Regions from separate parts of the Blautia sp. HCN-20427 genome, predicted to be linked through region 2. Evidence: predicted binding sites of a transcription regulator. Region 2 holds the regulator's gene; the other holds the start of a gene.
The links. The regulator NrdR, encoded in region 2, represses ribonucleotide reductase genes. The targets are predictions, from matches to a motif close to CACAANATNTTGTG.

Region 1 (8,328 bases), on a different contig from region 2:
CGAGCAGTTCCAGGGCGGTATTAAATTAATGGGATTCATTGCATTTGTTATGTTGGTAGCAGGTGGTTTTGCAACTGTTCTGCAGAATACAGGTGCTGTAAATGAACTTGTTAAGAGTGCGATTTCCTTAATGGGCGGAAATAAGTGGATTGCAGCAACGATTATTACTTTAATTGGTCTGTTGGTAACCATGGGTATTGGTACTTCTTTCGGTACAGTTCCTGTACTGGCAGTATTATACGTTCCGTTATGTCATGAGATTGGTTTCTCACCGGCAGCAACAATCATTCTGATGTCGGCAGCAGCAGCGCTTGGAGATGCTGGTTCACCTGCATCAGATACCACGCTTGGACCAACCTCCGGTCTGAACGCAGATGGTCAGCATGACCATATTTGGGATACTTGTGTACCGACATTCTTACACTTCAATATCCCGCTGATGATTGCAGCAATCGTTGCAGCTCAGTTCTTATAAGAGTAAGACGTGGATGTTCGATAATCTGATTCGGCACCCGTTACACTTATATATACAATAGATAGCAATCGTCTATTGTTACATCATGCAGGAAGAATCTGTTCCGTCGCCTGCGGAGCAGATTCTTTTGTCGTGCGCCTTGCGGCGCACGTCACTAAAGGGTGCAAGTCCCTAATCCGCCCTAGTAGTGGGAAGGATACAGCCAATGACAAGGGTGTCCATCGTGAGGTGGAATCTGAAGGAAGTCGGATGGCAAATCTCTGGTCTGACGAACAGAAATCACATCAGGCTATAGTTAAGGATAAGGTTGCGACACAAACTGAAGTCCTATAACTACCCGGAATTAACTATAGTAAATGTGGCAGATACATGGAGAGAAAGTGACGTGTGGTACCAAGGGAGGTCTCGTCAGCGGATGGAAACAGAGTATGAAATCCGTGAGTAACAACGAATGGCGAGAAGTCAGCAGAAGCCATAGTAAACCGACGGTTGCAAACGTCGGCGAAGGGCTGAACTTTAGGAGACACAAGCAATGAATGTAACTGAAAGTGGATTTAAGAACAGACAACTTCATATAGAGGACTATCTGCAAATGGTATCTGCGGAACAGAAAGAGTATGCAGAAGTGTTCGACTACTCTAAGATTACTGAAAAGAGCGGTGTCATCACAGACTATTGGACGAACAATCTTTTGGATTTGATTTTGCGGAAAGACAATCTTAACAATGCCTATAAGCAAGTCAAAAGAAACAAAGGGAAAGGCGGAATTGATGGAATGCAGGTGGATGAACTTCTGCCCTTCCTAAGAAGAAACCAAGAAGCCTTAATCCAAGAGGTAAGGGAAGGAAGATATAAGCCTAACCCAGTTCGCAGGGTAGAAATACCCAAGGAAACAAAAGGCGAGTTTCGAAAGCTGGGAGTTCCTACTGTCGTTGACAGAGTGATTCAACAGGCGATAGCATAGGAACTCTCACCAATCTTTGAGGAGCAATTCTCAGAGAATAGTTTTGGATTCAGACCGAAAAGAGGAGCACATGATGCCCTTAGACAATGCCAAAAGAACGTAAATGACGGCTATGTATATGTAGTGGATATGGGCTTGGAGAAGTTTTTTGATACCGTATGTCAAAGTAAGTTAATAGAGGTATTGTCACGAACCATCAAGGATGGAAGAGTGATTTCGTTAATACAAAAATACCTGAATGCGGGAGTGATGGCAAACGGGAAATTCGAGCGAACAGAAGTCGGAATGCCACAAGGTGGACCATTGAGTCCGTTGCTCAGCAACATATTATTGAAGGAAAGTTATTTCTGAAAGTAAACAGGAAGAAAACAGAGGTGGCTCACATCAGCAAGGTCAAGTATCTAGGGTATACCTTTTATAGATGCAAAGGCAAATGCAGATTCAGAGTACATCAAAAGTCAGTAGCCAAGATGAAAAATAGAATTCGAGAACTTACTGATAGAAACAAAGGTATTAGTAATGCAGAGCGAGAAAAGAAGTACCAAGAGTATGTGCGAGGATGGGTGGAATACTTTAGACTAGCAGATATGAAAGGACTTCTCAAAACAACGGATGAATGGGCAAGACGTAGAATCCGAGCAGTTTATTGGAAACAATGGAAGAAAATCAAAACAAAGTATCGAATGTTGAAAGCATTGGGAATGGAACATTGGAGAGCGAAGGAACTTGTATGTAGTAGAAAAGGATATTGGAGAATGGCGAAAGTCTTGAATCAAATCTTTTCAAAGAAAATAATAGCCAAGCTAGGATATACATCCATGCTTGACTATTATCTGGTAGTTTGTGAAAACTAAAGAACCGCCTAGTACCGAACGGTATGCTAGGTGGTGTGGGAGGACGGTAAATAAAATAATTATTTACCTCCTACCCGATTTTGAAAAAATTTTTAAAAACTTTACAAAATTAGTCTGGAAACTTTTGAGAAACTGTGGTAGACTGAATAAGAACTGAAGAATGAATTTCAGAAAATGTGAAAAAATAAATTTTAACAGGAGGTATTTAACCATGAAAAAATATGTATGTGAACCATGCGGATATGTATATGACCCTGAATTAGGAGACCCGGATAACGGAATCGAACCGGGAACAGCTTTTGAAGACCTTCCGGAAGATTGGGTATGCCCAGTCTGTGGTCTTGGAAAAGAAGAATTTGTAGAGGAAGACTAATTCCATATACAAGCAGCAAAGTCTGTTAAAGAACAGGAAAAGGAGAAATTTCCCACAGAGGAGGTTTCTTCTTTTTTGCTTTTTGGCAGAAATCTGTTTGCGAAAAAGGCGAAATTGCTTTAATATAGTGGTAATGGATTTTTATACAGGAGGAGTACAGGGATGATTTACACAATTAAAAATGAAAATCTGGAAGTGTCTATAGAAGACCTGGGGGGACAGATGTGTTCCATAAAGGATACAAAAGGAAGAGAATACTTGTGGCAGAGAGATGAGAAATACTGGGGAGACAGCGCTATTAACCTGTTTCCGTACATTGCACGTTTGACACAGGGAAAATATACATATCGGGGAAAAACCTATGAAATGGATATTCATGGATTTCTGAAAGATTCTGTTTTAAAGGTAAAGGACAAAACAGCAGATAAAATCGTATTTTCTTTACGGGACAGTGAAGAAATTTACCGGCAGTATCCATTTCACTTTGAACTGAAATTGAAATACCAGCTGCAGGGAAAGGAACTGAAAGTGACTTACAGTGTGAAGAACAAAGACAGAAAGAAAATGTACTTTGGTATAGGCGGACATCCCGGCTTTTTGCTTCCCTGGGAAGAGGGACTCTCTTTTGAGGACTATGATATTGCGTTTGCTTCCTCAGAAAATATGATGCGGGTAGGCATGTCAGAAGACTGCTTTGTAACCGGAAAGGATGAAGCCTTTCCACTTGACGAACAGAAGCGGCTGCACCTGCGGCATGATTTGTTTGACCATGACGCCATTATCTTAAGAAATGTTCCCACCCGCCTGCGTCTGGAAGCAGAAAAAGGAAGTGTGGGACTGGAGATGGAAACAAAGGGGCTTCCCTATCTGGGCATCTGGCATATGCCCCATACAGATGCGCCTTATGTGTGCATAGAGCCATGGAGTTCTCTGCCGTCCCGAAAAGATGTGATTGAGGATTTGGAAACCCAGGAAAACCTGCAGATACTGCAGCCAAAGGGGTATTATTCCGGATTTTTTAAATTGAAATTGCAGGAAACATCAGAAAGCAGATGACAGGAGATTGGAGGAAACGGAAGATGAAGTTTACGAAAATGCAGGGAATCGGAAATGATTATGTGTATGTGAATTGTCTGGAGGAAAGGGTAGAACATCCTTCTGAAACAGCTATAAAGGTCAGTGACCGTCATTTTGGCATTGGTTCAGACGGATTGATTTTAATCAAACCATCTGAAAAAGCTGATTTTGAAATGGAAATGTACAACGCAGACGGAAGTCAGGGAGCCATGTGCGGAAATGGTATTCGCTGTGTTGCAAAATATGTGTATGACTATGGTCTGACTAAAAAGACTCAGATTTCTGTGGATACCAAAAGCGGAATCAAGTATCTGGATTTGACGGTGAAAGACGGAAAGGCAGTGGAAATCAGGGTGAATATGGGAAGGCCCATACTGGAAGCAGAGAAAATTCCTATGAAGTATCCCCAGTCTCCGGTGATTGCCAAACCTTTAAACGTAGGAGAAAACATTTATGAGGTGACTGCGGTATCGATGGGAAATCCTCATGCTGTAGTGTTTGTGGAGGACGTGCAGAACCTGGATATTGAAAAGGTGGGACCGGACTTTGAAAAACACCAGGCCTTTCCGGAGAGTGTGAATACGGAATTTGTCCGTGTTCTGGACCGCAAAACGGTGGAAATGCGGGTTTGGGAGAGGGGCAGCGGAGAAACTCTGGCCTGCGGAACAGGAGCCTGCGCTGTGGCCGTTGCCTGCGCTTTAAACGGTTACACGGAAGATGCAGTCACCGTAAAGCTTTTAGGGGGAGATTTGAAGATTGCCTGGGACAGAGAGGACAATCTGGTTTATATGACTGGCCCGGCCCAGGTGGTATTTGACGGAGAAATCCGGCTTTAAATAAAAAAACAGGAGAAAAAGATTAGAGAAATGGTTTTAAAAAGAAGTATGAGCCTTGAAGATAAAAGGTTTTATTCCAATGTAGCCCGTCTGGTTATGCCTATGGCGATTCAGAATCTGATTAACGTAGGTGTAACCTCTACGGATGTCATTATGCTTGGAAAGGTAGGGGAGACAGCGCTTTCCGGCGTTTCCCTGGCAAATCAGGTGTATTTTATCCTTTCCCTTTTATTTTTCGGACTGACTTCCGGGGCTTGTGTGCTGACGGCACAATATTGGGGAAAGAAGGATACCAGAACCATTGAAAAGGTTATGGGTATGTCTTTTCGGATTTCCCTTTTGGCTGCTGCAGTCTTTACTTTGGCAGCACTGGTGTTTCCGGCTCTTTTAATGCGGATTTTTACCACAGACCAGGCTGTCATTGAGGCAGGGGTCAGCTATCTGCGGATTGTGGCATTTTCCTATATGCTGTCTGCATTTACCAATGTGTATCTGAATATTATCCGCAGTGTGGAGAAGGTGGTTATCGCTACCGTTGTGTACGGTACGTCTCTGCTGGCTAATATTATTTTTAATGCAATTTTTATTTTCGGACTTTTGGGAGTCCCGGCAATGGGAGCAGCAGGCGCAGCGCTGGGAACGCTGCTTGCAAGAACCATAGAAGTGCTGATTGTGGTTTTTTATGCAGTGAAGATGAACGATGTGGTGAAAATTCGCTGGCGGGATTTCTTTGTAAAAGACAAAGCCCTGGGAAAAGATTTCTTTACCTATGCCTTTCCGGTGCTTTTAAACGAACTGGCATGGGGCGCGGGTATGGCGGCTATTTCCGCTATTGTGGGACATCTGGGCAGTTCTGCTGTGGCAGCTCACTCCGTGGCGCAGGTATGCAGACAGCTTTCTATGGTGATTGGCTTTGGTATTTCCAGCGCAGCGGCTATTATGATTGGAAAGGCCATCGGAGAGAAGAAAGAGGAACTGGCCAGAGAGTACGGAAGGCGCTTTGTAAAGATTGCTGTTTTATGCGGTATCGGCGGGGGACTTCTGATACTGGGCATTTCGCCTCTGGTTAAAAGCCTGCTGAATCTCACCCCTCTGGCCAAAAGCTATCTGACGGCTATGATGCTGATTATGTCCTATTATGTGGTGGGGCAGTCTGTGAATACCACGATGATTGTGGGGATTTTCCGGGCAGGAGGGGACACCCGGTTCGGGTTGATTCTGGACGTGAGCGTGATGTGGCTTTGCTCTATCCTGGGCTCTGCAGTGGGGGCTTTTGTTCTGGGGATTCCCATGCCCTGGGTTTATATTCTGCTGTGCAGCGATGAGATTATCAAGATACCGTTTTCGGTGTACCGCTATAAAACGTATAAGTGGCTGCGAAACGTTACCAGATAAACGAAATATTACAGGAGAAAATAGAAAGTACCCCTTGACAAAAATGAAATTGTGCACTTTCAATAATGTTGTGCCGAAAACCGGTTTCCATAAAACGAAAAGAGGGAAAAAATCAGGAAAAGAAAAACTTTTTTTGTCAGGTGACATTTTGTCGAAGTATGTTGAATACGGGGATAATAGAGGAAAGTGGAGAATATTAGTACAGAATTGTGCAATATTCCCACTTTCTTTCCTGTGTGAAAAGTGATATACTGTGGAATACAAAATGTTGTGAAATGAAAAGTGAAAAATATTATACTATACCAGATATAGTGTTTTAAAGTGTATGAGGTGAAAGTGATGATGTATGTAGTTAAGAAAGATGGTACGAAAGAGGATTTTGATGTTCAGAAAATCGTGAGGGCAGTGAACAAATCCGCATCCAGAATTATGTATAATTTCAAAGAGGATGAGGTGAAATTTATCTGCCGCTATGCCCAGGAAAAGGCGGATTCTCTGGATAAAGAAGAGATTTCCATTCAGGATATGCACAATATTGTGGAGGGGGCTCTGGAAGAAGTCAATCCATCTGTTGCAAAGAGCTACAGAGATTATCGCAATTATAAGCATGACTTTATTCATATGATGGATGAGGTGTATACCAAGAGCCAGTCCATCCGCTACATTGGGGACAAGAGCAATGCCAATACGGACAGCGCCCTGGTGGCTACCAAGCGCAGCCTGATTTTCAATGAACTGAATAAAGAACTGTATCGGAAGTTCTTTATGAACCGCAACGAACTGCAGGCCTGCAAGGACGGGTATATTTATATTCACGACCAGTCTGCCCGTCTGGATACCATGAACTGCTGTCTCTTTGACGTGGCTAATGTGTTAAGAGGCGGCTTTGAAATGGGAAATGTGTGGTACAATGAGCCGAAGACCCTGGATACGGCTTTTGACGTTATGGGAGATATTGTGCTCAGTACGGCAGCCCAGCAGTACGGCGGCTTTACCGTGCCGGAAGTGGACAAGATTCTGGCCCCTTATGCGGAAAAAAGCTACGAAAAATATAAGGAAGAATTTCTTGCTTATGTAGACCCGGACTGGGAACTGGCAGAGGAGAGAGCCGAGCAGTATGCTGTGGATAAGGTAAAGAGAGACTTCGACCAGGGCTGGCAGGGAATAGAGTATAAGCTGAATACGGTGGGATCTTCCAGAGGAGATTATCCTTTTGTTACCGTGACTCTGGGACTGGGTATGAAGAAATTTGAGAAAATGTGCAGCATTTCTCTTCTGGAGGTTCACAAGGGCGGACAGGGAAGAGAAGGTCATAAAAAACCGGTGCTGTTTCCAAAGATTGTGTTCCTCTATGATGAGAATCTTCATGGAGAGGGCAGAGAAGGGGAGGATGTGTTTGAGGCAGGAATTTCCTGTTCTGCCAAAACCATGTATCCGGACTGGCTTTCTTTAAGCGGCAAGGGCTATATTTCCAGTATGTATAAAAGATACGGAAAGGTTATCAGTCCTATGGGCTGCAGAGCCTTTTTAAGCCCCTGGTACGAAAGAGGCGGCATGACTCCGGCAGATGATAAGGACGTTCCTGTATTTGTGGGACGGTTTAACGTGGGCGCAGTCAGCCTCCATCTTCCCATGATTCTGGCAAAGGCCAGAGCCGAGAATAAGGATTTCTACGAGGTGCTGGATTTTTATCTGGAAATGATTCGTCACCTGCATATTCGTACTTACGATTATCTGGGTGAGATGAAGGCGTCCACAAATCCGCTGGCTTACTGTGAGGGCGGTTTTTACGGCGGCAACTTAAAACCTTCGGATAAGATTAAACCGCTTTTAAAACCGATGACTGCTTCTTTTGGTATTACGGCATTAAATGAACTGCAGGAGTTGTACAACGGTAAATCCATTCGCGAGGACGGCAAGTTTGCCTTGGAAGTACTGCAGTATATCAATAAAAAAGTAGAGCAGTACAAATATGAGGACGGCAATCTGTATGCCATTTACGGTACTCCGGCAGAGAGTCTCTGCGGCCTTCAGGTAGAGCAGTTCAGAAAGATGTACGGTATCGTGGAGGGGGTTTCTGATCGTCCGTATGTGAGCAACAGCTTCCACTGCCATGTAACAGAGGAAATGACTCCCATTGAGAAGCAGGATTGCGAGGGCAGATTCTGGGAACTCTGCAATGGCGGCAAAATTCAGTATGTGCGTTATCCCATTGGATACAATGTAGACGCCATTCGGGCACTGGTGCGCAGAGCTATGGATTTGGGCTATTATGAGGGCGTGAACCTGTCTTTGGCTTACTGTGATGACTGTGGTCATGAGGAGCTGGAAATGGATGTGTGTCCGGTATGCGG
Region 2 (8,328 bases):
GTAAAAGCTCCCACCAGAATTCCGATTCCGCCGCCCAACACGACTGTGGACACTGCCACAAAAAAAGTTGTTCCTGTTCCTTTCATCACCCGGCTTAATATATCCCTTCCGAAGTGGTCGCACCCAAACAGGTGCTCTGCACCGGGAGCTGCAAACTTGGCCGCCCCATTCATGGCGTCCGGGTCGTAAGGCGTATAAAAAAGTCCCGCCAAAAGAAACAGCAGCATAAAAAGGGCAATGAAAATCCCCAGAATCAAATTGTAATTTTTCTGTTTTTTCTTCATCTTTCCACCCCTTACTCCCGGATTCTGATACGCGGGTCAATCCTGCTGTACAGCAAATCCACAATAAAGTTAATCACAACCACCAAAGCCGCAATCAGTACAATAATGCCCAGTACTACCGGATAGTCCCGGTTGGAAATGGAGGAAATCAGCAAACTTCCCATTCCCGGAATCGTGAAAACCTGCTCGATAATCATACTGTTTGCAATGATATCCGCAATGGTCATGCCCCAGAAGGTCAGCACCGGAATCAGGGCATTTTTTAAAACATGATGATACATCACTCTGTTTTTCGTATTTCCTCTGGCCAGAGCTGTCCGCACATAGTCCGCTTCCATCTGAGAAATGACAGAACTTCGCAGCATTTTCACACCCATGGCACACCTGGGCAGGGCTATGGCCACGCAGGGGGCTATGAGATACCCCAGAAACCCTGCAAAATCTTCCGAAGCCGCCACATAAGCCCCGGGTGTAAACCACTTCAACACCAGTCCGAAGACATAGGTGATAACAATTCCCAGCAAAAATCCCGGCACCGACATGGCCACCTGATTCAAAACCATCAGTATCCTGTCCAGCCAGCCGCCCTCGTGCTGTGCCGTAAAAATTCCCAAAGGCACAGACAGCGCCAGAATCATGAGAAACGCCATCAGAGTAATGGCTATGGTCACCGGAATTTTTTCCTTCAGCATCTGGGCCACGGGCATGGAATAGCTGTAGGACTCTCCCATGTCTCCTGTCACAAAATTTTTCAGCCAGATACCATACTGCACCACTATGGGTTTATCCAGCCCCATTTCCTTTTGCAGGGCCTCTACCTGTTCCTCTGTGGCTTCTGTCCCCAGCTTTGACCTTGCCGCGTCTCCCGGAATTACAGAGAAAGCAAAAAAAGACAAGAATGAGACAATCAACAACGTTATAATGAGAGTTCCTGTTTTTTTAATCACATATTTCATATTCTGTCTTTCTCCTTTTCTCCTGTTCTTTCTAATTCTTATTTGATTTTATAAATTTTTGCCATATCCAGCACATACAGCGGATAGAATACATAGCCGCCGTAGTCCTTTCGCAGTACCACTTCTGACGCCATGTCCTGAATATAGACATTGGCTGCATCATCGCTTAACAGTGTCTCCATTTTCTTATACAGCTCTATTTGTTCCTGCTCATTGGTACTCTTCTTCACCTGCTCATACAGCTTGTCGTACTCCGGATTACTGTAATTGATAAAATTGGTTCCTGCCTGTGAGGTAAAACGCTCTAAAAGAGCTCTGCCGCTTAAATAAGCTGCGTCAATTCCCACAACCGTAGACTGGAATTTTCGGTCTGCATACACATCACTGAGCCAGCTGTCCCATTCTATCAGCTGAATCTGCGCGTCAATGCCCACCTGCTTTAACTGCTCTGCCAGCACCTGAGCCGTGTCAATATGCTGCTGATAGTTGTTTGGTACTGTAATGGTCATCTCAAATCCGTCGGGATAACCCGCCTCTTTTAAAAGCTGCTTTGCCTTCTCAATATCCTGCGGATATTTATCTGCCAATTCCGGCATATAGTACTTTTCAAAAGCAGGAAACATACTGCTGCCGATAATGGTTCCTTTGCCGTCTGCCATCATGTCCAGCACTTCCTGACGGTTGACTGCATAGCACAGAGCCTGACGCACCTTCACATCATCAAAGGGTTTTTCCTTATTGTTCAAATACAGCGCCTGAATCAGGTTCATGCCTCCCTCATAAATGGTCAAATCTTCATCCTCTGCAAGCTGAGCCGACTGAGTGGAATTGATTCTGGGATACATATCTATGGAACCGCTCTTTAATCCAGTTACAATGGCATTGCTGTCTCCGGCAATTTTAAAGGTTACCTTGTCCAGATAAGCCTGGTGCTCGCTGTCCCAGTAATCTGTAAATTTCTCTATTACAATATTTTCCTGAGGAGAGCGTGATACATACCGGAACGGACCTGTTCCCACCGGATTTTTGTCCAAATCCGCTGCATGTTGCGGAACAATCGCCACTGTCAGATAAGCCAAAAATTCTGTATCCGGCTCTTTTAATGTAATGGCAACCGTCTGTGCATCCGGTATTTCTACCTTCTCCACATTAGAAAACGCCGCTACCAGCGGAGTTGTTCCCTCACTGATACCGGCGCAGCGTTCAATCGAATATTTTACATCTTCTGCGGTCACTGTAGTTCCGTCGTGAAATTTCACATTCTGTCTCAAAGCAAAGGTATACACCTTTCCGTCTTCTGAAATTTCATGGGACTGCGCAACTGCGTCTGTGTAATTTCCCTGTTCATCAGGTTTTACCAAACCTTCATAAATGTTGAATAGGACTTCTTTCGTTCCTGCCGCTACCGATTTGTGTGGGTCAAGACTATCCTCCAAATCCTGAGGAATCCCTACTACTATAGAACCGCCCATAGTCGGTTCTCCCTGTGTTTCCTGAGAACTGCTGTCTTTTTGAGATTCTTTGTTCCCATCCTTTTCGTCCTGGCAGCCGCCAAGTACAATAGTAAGGGTCATCACCAAAAGCAACATGAGTATTCTTTTTACTTTTTTCATGACTATCTCCTTTTTACATATCAGTTCTCTCATTATGTAATTGTCAAGGTTATTTTATACATGGTAAGGGGAAAATGCAAGTATCTTTTGGGGTACACAGAGAATTTGCTTCTATTCTATTCCTATTCATTTCCTATATTTATTGCATTCTGTAAAGACTTTTCTGCCAGACAAGCTGTTTCAAATTGGGAGAACAATAAGCAAAATGTTAAAAGTCCGCAAATGCTGGGACATCCCAGTATTTACGGACTTTTGCACAAACTTCTATTTCATCATTTTTTTCAGTTCATCCATAAAGGTGTCAATATCCTTAAACTCCCTGTACACAGACGCAAAGCGAACATAAGCCACCGCATCCAATTCTTTGAGTTTGTCCATAACAATTTCCCCAATCAGTGTGCTTGGAACTTCTTTTTCCTCTTTGTTGAAAATCTCTGTCTCAATTTCGTCCATAAGATTTTCAATGGTTTTGACGGAAATGGGTCTCTTATAGCAGGCCCGCATAATGCCGTCCTGTATTTTCATACGGTCATACTGCTCTCTGCTCTGGTCTTTCTTGATAACCGTAAGCGGAATGGTTTCAATCTTTTCATAAGTAGTGAAACGCTTTCCACATTCATCACACTGACGCCGTCTGCGGATGGAATTATTATCCGGCACAGGCCTGGAATCAATGACTCTTGTATTCTCCTGATTGCAAAACGGACACTTCATAACAAAGCCCTCCTGTCTTTTGTATATCCCCGGCAGTGACTAAGCAAGAAGTGCATCTGCCAGCGTTTCCATATTCTGAACATCTGCTTCCTTCATAACAGATTTCACCGAAACAACCGGCTCACAGATTTCCATATCCTTCATCTCTTCCAAATAAGCTCTCATCAGTTTACCAGCCATAGGCGCCCAGGAACCGTTTTCCACGATTCCCACTTTTCTCTTTCTGTAAGTTTTCACCTTCAGATGGTACAGGAAATCTTCCATGGCAGGGAAAAGTGCACCGTCATAAGTCGGTGCCATAACCACCAGCTTGTCATAACGGAATGCGCAGGAAACAGCTTCTGACATATCATCTCTTGATAAATCAAACAGTCTTACTGCCTTTGCCCCCTTATCGGTCAGGATTTCAGCCATTTTTTCTGCTGCCTTTGCCGTATTTCCGTGAATAGAAGCATACGCAATGACAACACCGTCTTCTTCCGGTTCATAGCTGCTCCAAGTCAGATATTTGTCAATATAAAATCCCAGATTTTCTTTTAAAATCGGTCCGTGCAGCGGGCAGATAGTCTGAATATCCAAAGTTGCCGCTTTCTTTAATAAGTTCTGTACCTGCACACCGTATTTTCCTACAATATTGATAAAATATCTTCTGGCTTCGTCTGTCCAGTCCTCTTCTTCGTCCAATGCGCCAAACTTTCCAAAGCCGTCTGCAGAGAAAAGAATCTTTTCGGACTGCTCATATTCCACCATAACTTCCGGCCAGTGTACCATAGGCGCCATAAAGAACTGCAGGGTATGGCTTCCCAGACTTAACGTATCGCCTTCTTTTACCACTACTTTTCTCTCAGAAAAATCAAAATCAAAGAACTGCGGCAGCATAGAGAAAATTTTTGCATTTCCTACCAGCTTCATTTCCGGATACTTTTCTGCCAGACGCTGAATGTTGGAAGCGTGATCCGGCTCCAGGTGGGAAATCACAAGATAGTCCACACTGCGTCCGTCCAAAGCCTTGTCCAGATTCTCCAGCCACGGGTCTGTAGCTCTTTTATCTACGGTATCCATAACTGCTACTTTTTCATCTAAAATTACATAAGAGTTATAAGAAACTCCTTTCGGAACCTTATACTGGCTTTCAAATAAATCAATGGTCTTGTCGTTTACGCCAATAAATACAACTGAATCAGAAATTTTCATATCATACATGGGTTTGAATTCCTCCTTGGCTATAATATATCCGTATCGTATCTATTATATATGGGAAATCAAAATTTTTCTACCGCTTTTCTTGTTTTTTTTGCCATTCACCCTTTAAAATATCCATAAAAAGCATATCGTGATACATTCCATTGATATAATAAGCCTCCCGCAGTCTTCCGCAGTGGGAAAATCCTGCTTTTTCGTAACACTTTATGGCCCGGGTATTAAAGCTGTACACCCGAAGAGACAGACTGTGTAAATTCAGCACATCAAACGCATATTCCTGCAAAAGTTCCAGTACTTCACGTCCGTATCCTTTTCCGCGGCTCTCCTCTTCTCCCAGAAACAGCCCAATCTCGGCACATCTTCTCCTCCAGTTGATATTCTGAATCCCACAGTTTCCCAAAAGCCGGTTGGAACTCTGCTCTACAATAGCAAACTGATACTGGTCTCTCTCCTGGGAAATCCAGACCCGCTCCCCTTCCAGCGTCATCATAAGGTCTGTATTGCCTACATTGTCTGTCACATCACGCCGGTTCAGCCACTCGGTATACTGTTCTGCATCATCTGCATTCATGGGGGATAAATATACTTTTTCACCTGCTATTTTTCTGTAGTATCGCATAGTCCACTCCTCCTCTTTCCTTAAATTGTTACTATATTACAAAACTTCTCTTAAAATGTCAATACAATTCTTCCTCTTCTTGACGCAGTAAAAGAAACCCTCTACAATAGACTTACAACATTGCAGGAGGTTTGAACATGAATACTTATACAGATATCATTCTGAAACACTTAAAAGCTCTGCTGTCCATTGACAGCCCTACGGGATACACCAGAGAAGTCACCGATTATCTCATAAAGGAATACCAGGCTTTGGGATACCAGCCTCAGAAAACCGTTAAAGGCGGCGTTTTGGTAGACCTTGGGGGCAGGGACGCCGAAAATGCCGTTTTTCTGGAAGCCCATGTAGATACCCTTGGCGCCATGGTTCGTGAAATTAAAGCAAACGGCCGTCTGTCTCTTACCCCGCTTGGCGGTATGAATGCCAACAATGCGGAGGCGGAAAACTGCCGTATTATCACCCGTTCCGGAAAGGTTTATGAAGGCACCTGTCAGCTCTGCGATGCCTCGGTCCATGTAAACGGAAAATACGACGAGACAGGACGAACCTTTGATACCGTAGAAGTGCTGCCGGACGAAAAGGTAACTACCAAAGAAGATACCCAGGCCCTTGGAATCATGACCGGCGACATTGTAGCCTTTGACCCCCGGACAACCATTACCAACAGCGGCTACATCAAAAGCCGTTTCCTGGACGATAAACTCAGTGCAGCGATTTTGCTTGGCTATGCTGCTTATCTGAAAGAAGAGAACATTGTCACAGAACGGAAACTCTATCAGCACTTCACGGTTTACGAAGAGGTCGGCCATGGCGGCGCCGCTTCTATTCCCCAAGGTGTCACAGAAGTGCTTTCCGTGGATATGGGCTGTGTAGGTGAAGGACTGGAATGTAAAGAATATCAGGTTTCTATCTGCGCCAAGGACAGCGGCGGCCCTTATACTTATGACTTAGTCAGCAGTCTCATAGAAGCCGCCAGAAAAGAAAATCTGGATTTCGCCGTTGACGTCTATCCCCACTACGGTTCTGATGCCGAAGCTGCTCTGCGGGCCGGATATGACGTCCGCCACGGACTCATCGGCGCCGGTGTTTACGCTTCCCACGGTTATGAGAGAAGCCACATCGACGGTGTAAAAAACACCTTTTTACTGTTAAAAGCCTATTTGGGATAGATACGTTTTAAAATTTATAAATAAAGTTTCCACTTTTTTTATAAAACAGACATATTTTACTAACATTTTCTCCTTATAATAGGTTTTGGATAGTTGATAAACCACTCACTATCTCCCCCCTCAAGTTGAAAAAGCCCGGTACTTCGGTATCGGGTTTTTTCTATTGCTTTTCCGGCGGGGAATGGATATAATCTTTCTATAAGTTTTTATTTGAAAGAAAGAAGGACCAGATTATGACCAGAAAAAAAGTAGTGGTCGCTTTAGGCCACAGAGCACTGGGTACCACCCTTCCGGAACAGAAGGAAGCGGTAAAAGCATCAGCAAAGGTTCTTGCAGACCTGGTAGAAGCCGGTGCGGATATTGTAATTACTCACAGCAATGCACCCCAAATCGGTATGATACATACAGCTATGAATGAATTTGGCAAGGTACATCCGGCTTATACGGCAGTGCCTATGTCCGTATGTTCTGCTATGAGCCAGGGCTACATTGGATATGACATTCAGAATGCCCTCAGGGCTGAACTGCTCAGAAGAGGTATCTACAAACCAGTGAGCACCATTTTGACCCAGGTAACCGTAGACCCTTACGATGATGCCTTCCACGAACCGATAAAAGTCATCGGAAGAACTCTGACAAAAGAAGAAGCGGAAAACGAAGAAAAGAAAGGCAACTATGTCACCAAGACAGAAAATGGCTACCGGCGTATTGTGGCAGCACCCCTGCCGGAAAAAATCATTGAAATAGATGCCATTAAGGCTCTGTCTGACGCAGGTCAGATTGTCATTGCTGCCGGCGGCGGCGGTATTCCTGTATTAGAGCAGGACGAAGAATTGACTGGAGCCAGCGCAGTCATTGAAAAAGACCTTATCAGCGGCAAACTTGCCTGCCTTTTGGACGCGGACGAGCTTCTGATTCTCACCAGTGTGGAAAATGCCTCTGTCAACTATCATTCTGAGACAGAAAAACAGCTGGGCAGAGTTTCTGTCAGCGAACTGAAGGCTTACATGGAGGAAGGACACTTTGAAGACAACACCATGCTTCCTAAAATTCAGGCTTCCATCGAATTTGTAGAAGAAAAACCGGGACGCACAGCTGTCATTACCTCTATTGGAAAAGCAAAAGAAGGATATCTTGAAAAAACAGGTACTGTTATTACAGCATAAAAACAAGCCTGCGGCATAAAGCTTAGAAGCTGCCGCAGGCTTTTCTGTTCTTTCCAAAAACTCTGTTAATTGTCTTCTGGGGAATTTCAAACACCAGAATAATGCCCAGCACCATGGCAATGGCAATTCCCAATGTCTCTCTTCCATAGTGCAGACTCAATTCCCGATTGTCCAGCATACTGTAATAAATGGTTCTGTAAATACCGATTCCCGGCACCTCAGGAAAGATTCCTGCAATGAGAAACAGAGTTACCGGACATTTCTTTACTGTGCTTCCGATTCTGGAAGCCAGGGTAATAAAAACTGTTGCTGCAAAATTGGCCTCCACGGCTCCTGTATGAAAAATATTTATCATCCCCCAGCAGATAAACCAGCCTGCACCGCCAATGAAGCCGCACAGGGGATAATGCTCTCTCGGCACGGAAAATAAAACGGAAAACGCCATGGTTCCGAAGCCTGCGGCCAAAAACTGCAAAAGCCATTCCCATATCATAAGATAATTCCTCCCGTCAAGCGATAGTATAAAATATACATCAGACCCACGCCCAGAGAAATTCCCAGAGCCACCATAAGGGCATCCAAAAAACGCACTCCGCCGCCAATA

Region 1: the regulator NrdR is predicted to act here: its motif matches at 6,275-6,288, upstream of nrdD (anaerobic ribonucleoside-triphosphate reductase).

Annotation. Positions count from the first base shown of each region.
Region 1 covers NZ_JBBKBX010000003.1:166,811-175,138, forward strand. Annotated here, with positions in the region: gene WKT17_RS02995 (Na+/H+ antiporter family protein) at 1-475, shown strand, start outside; gene WKT17_RS03000 (hypothetical protein) at 1,008-1,439, shown strand; gene WKT17_RS03005 (reverse transcriptase domain-containing protein) at 1,452-1,790, shown strand; gene WKT17_RS03010 (group II intron maturase-specific domain-containing protein) at 1,910-2,293, shown strand; gene rd (rubredoxin) at 2,505-2,666, shown strand; gene WKT17_RS03020 (aldose 1-epimerase family protein) at 2,829-3,722, shown strand; gene dapF (diaminopimelate epimerase) at 3,746-4,579, shown strand; gene WKT17_RS03030 (MATE family efflux transporter) at 4,610-5,974, shown strand; gene nrdD (anaerobic ribonucleoside-triphosphate reductase) at 6,314-8,328, shown strand, end outside.
Region 2 covers NZ_JBBKBX010000013.1:82,539-90,866, reverse strand. Annotated here, with positions in the region: gene WKT17_RS09625 (ABC transporter permease) at 1-284, opposite strand, end outside; gene WKT17_RS09620 (ABC transporter permease) at 296-1,240, opposite strand; gene WKT17_RS09615 (ABC transporter substrate-binding protein) at 1,279-2,853, opposite strand; gene nrdR (transcriptional regulator NrdR) at 3,118-3,567, opposite strand; gene WKT17_RS09605 (FprA family A-type flavoprotein) at 3,607-4,770, opposite strand; gene WKT17_RS09600 (GNAT family N-acetyltransferase) at 4,841-5,389, opposite strand; gene WKT17_RS09595 (M42 family metallopeptidase) at 5,527-6,558, shown strand; gene arcC (carbamate kinase) at 6,792-7,724, shown strand; gene WKT17_RS09585 (threonine/serine exporter family protein) at 7,747-8,217, opposite strand; gene WKT17_RS09580 (threonine/serine exporter family protein) at 8,214-8,328, opposite strand, start outside.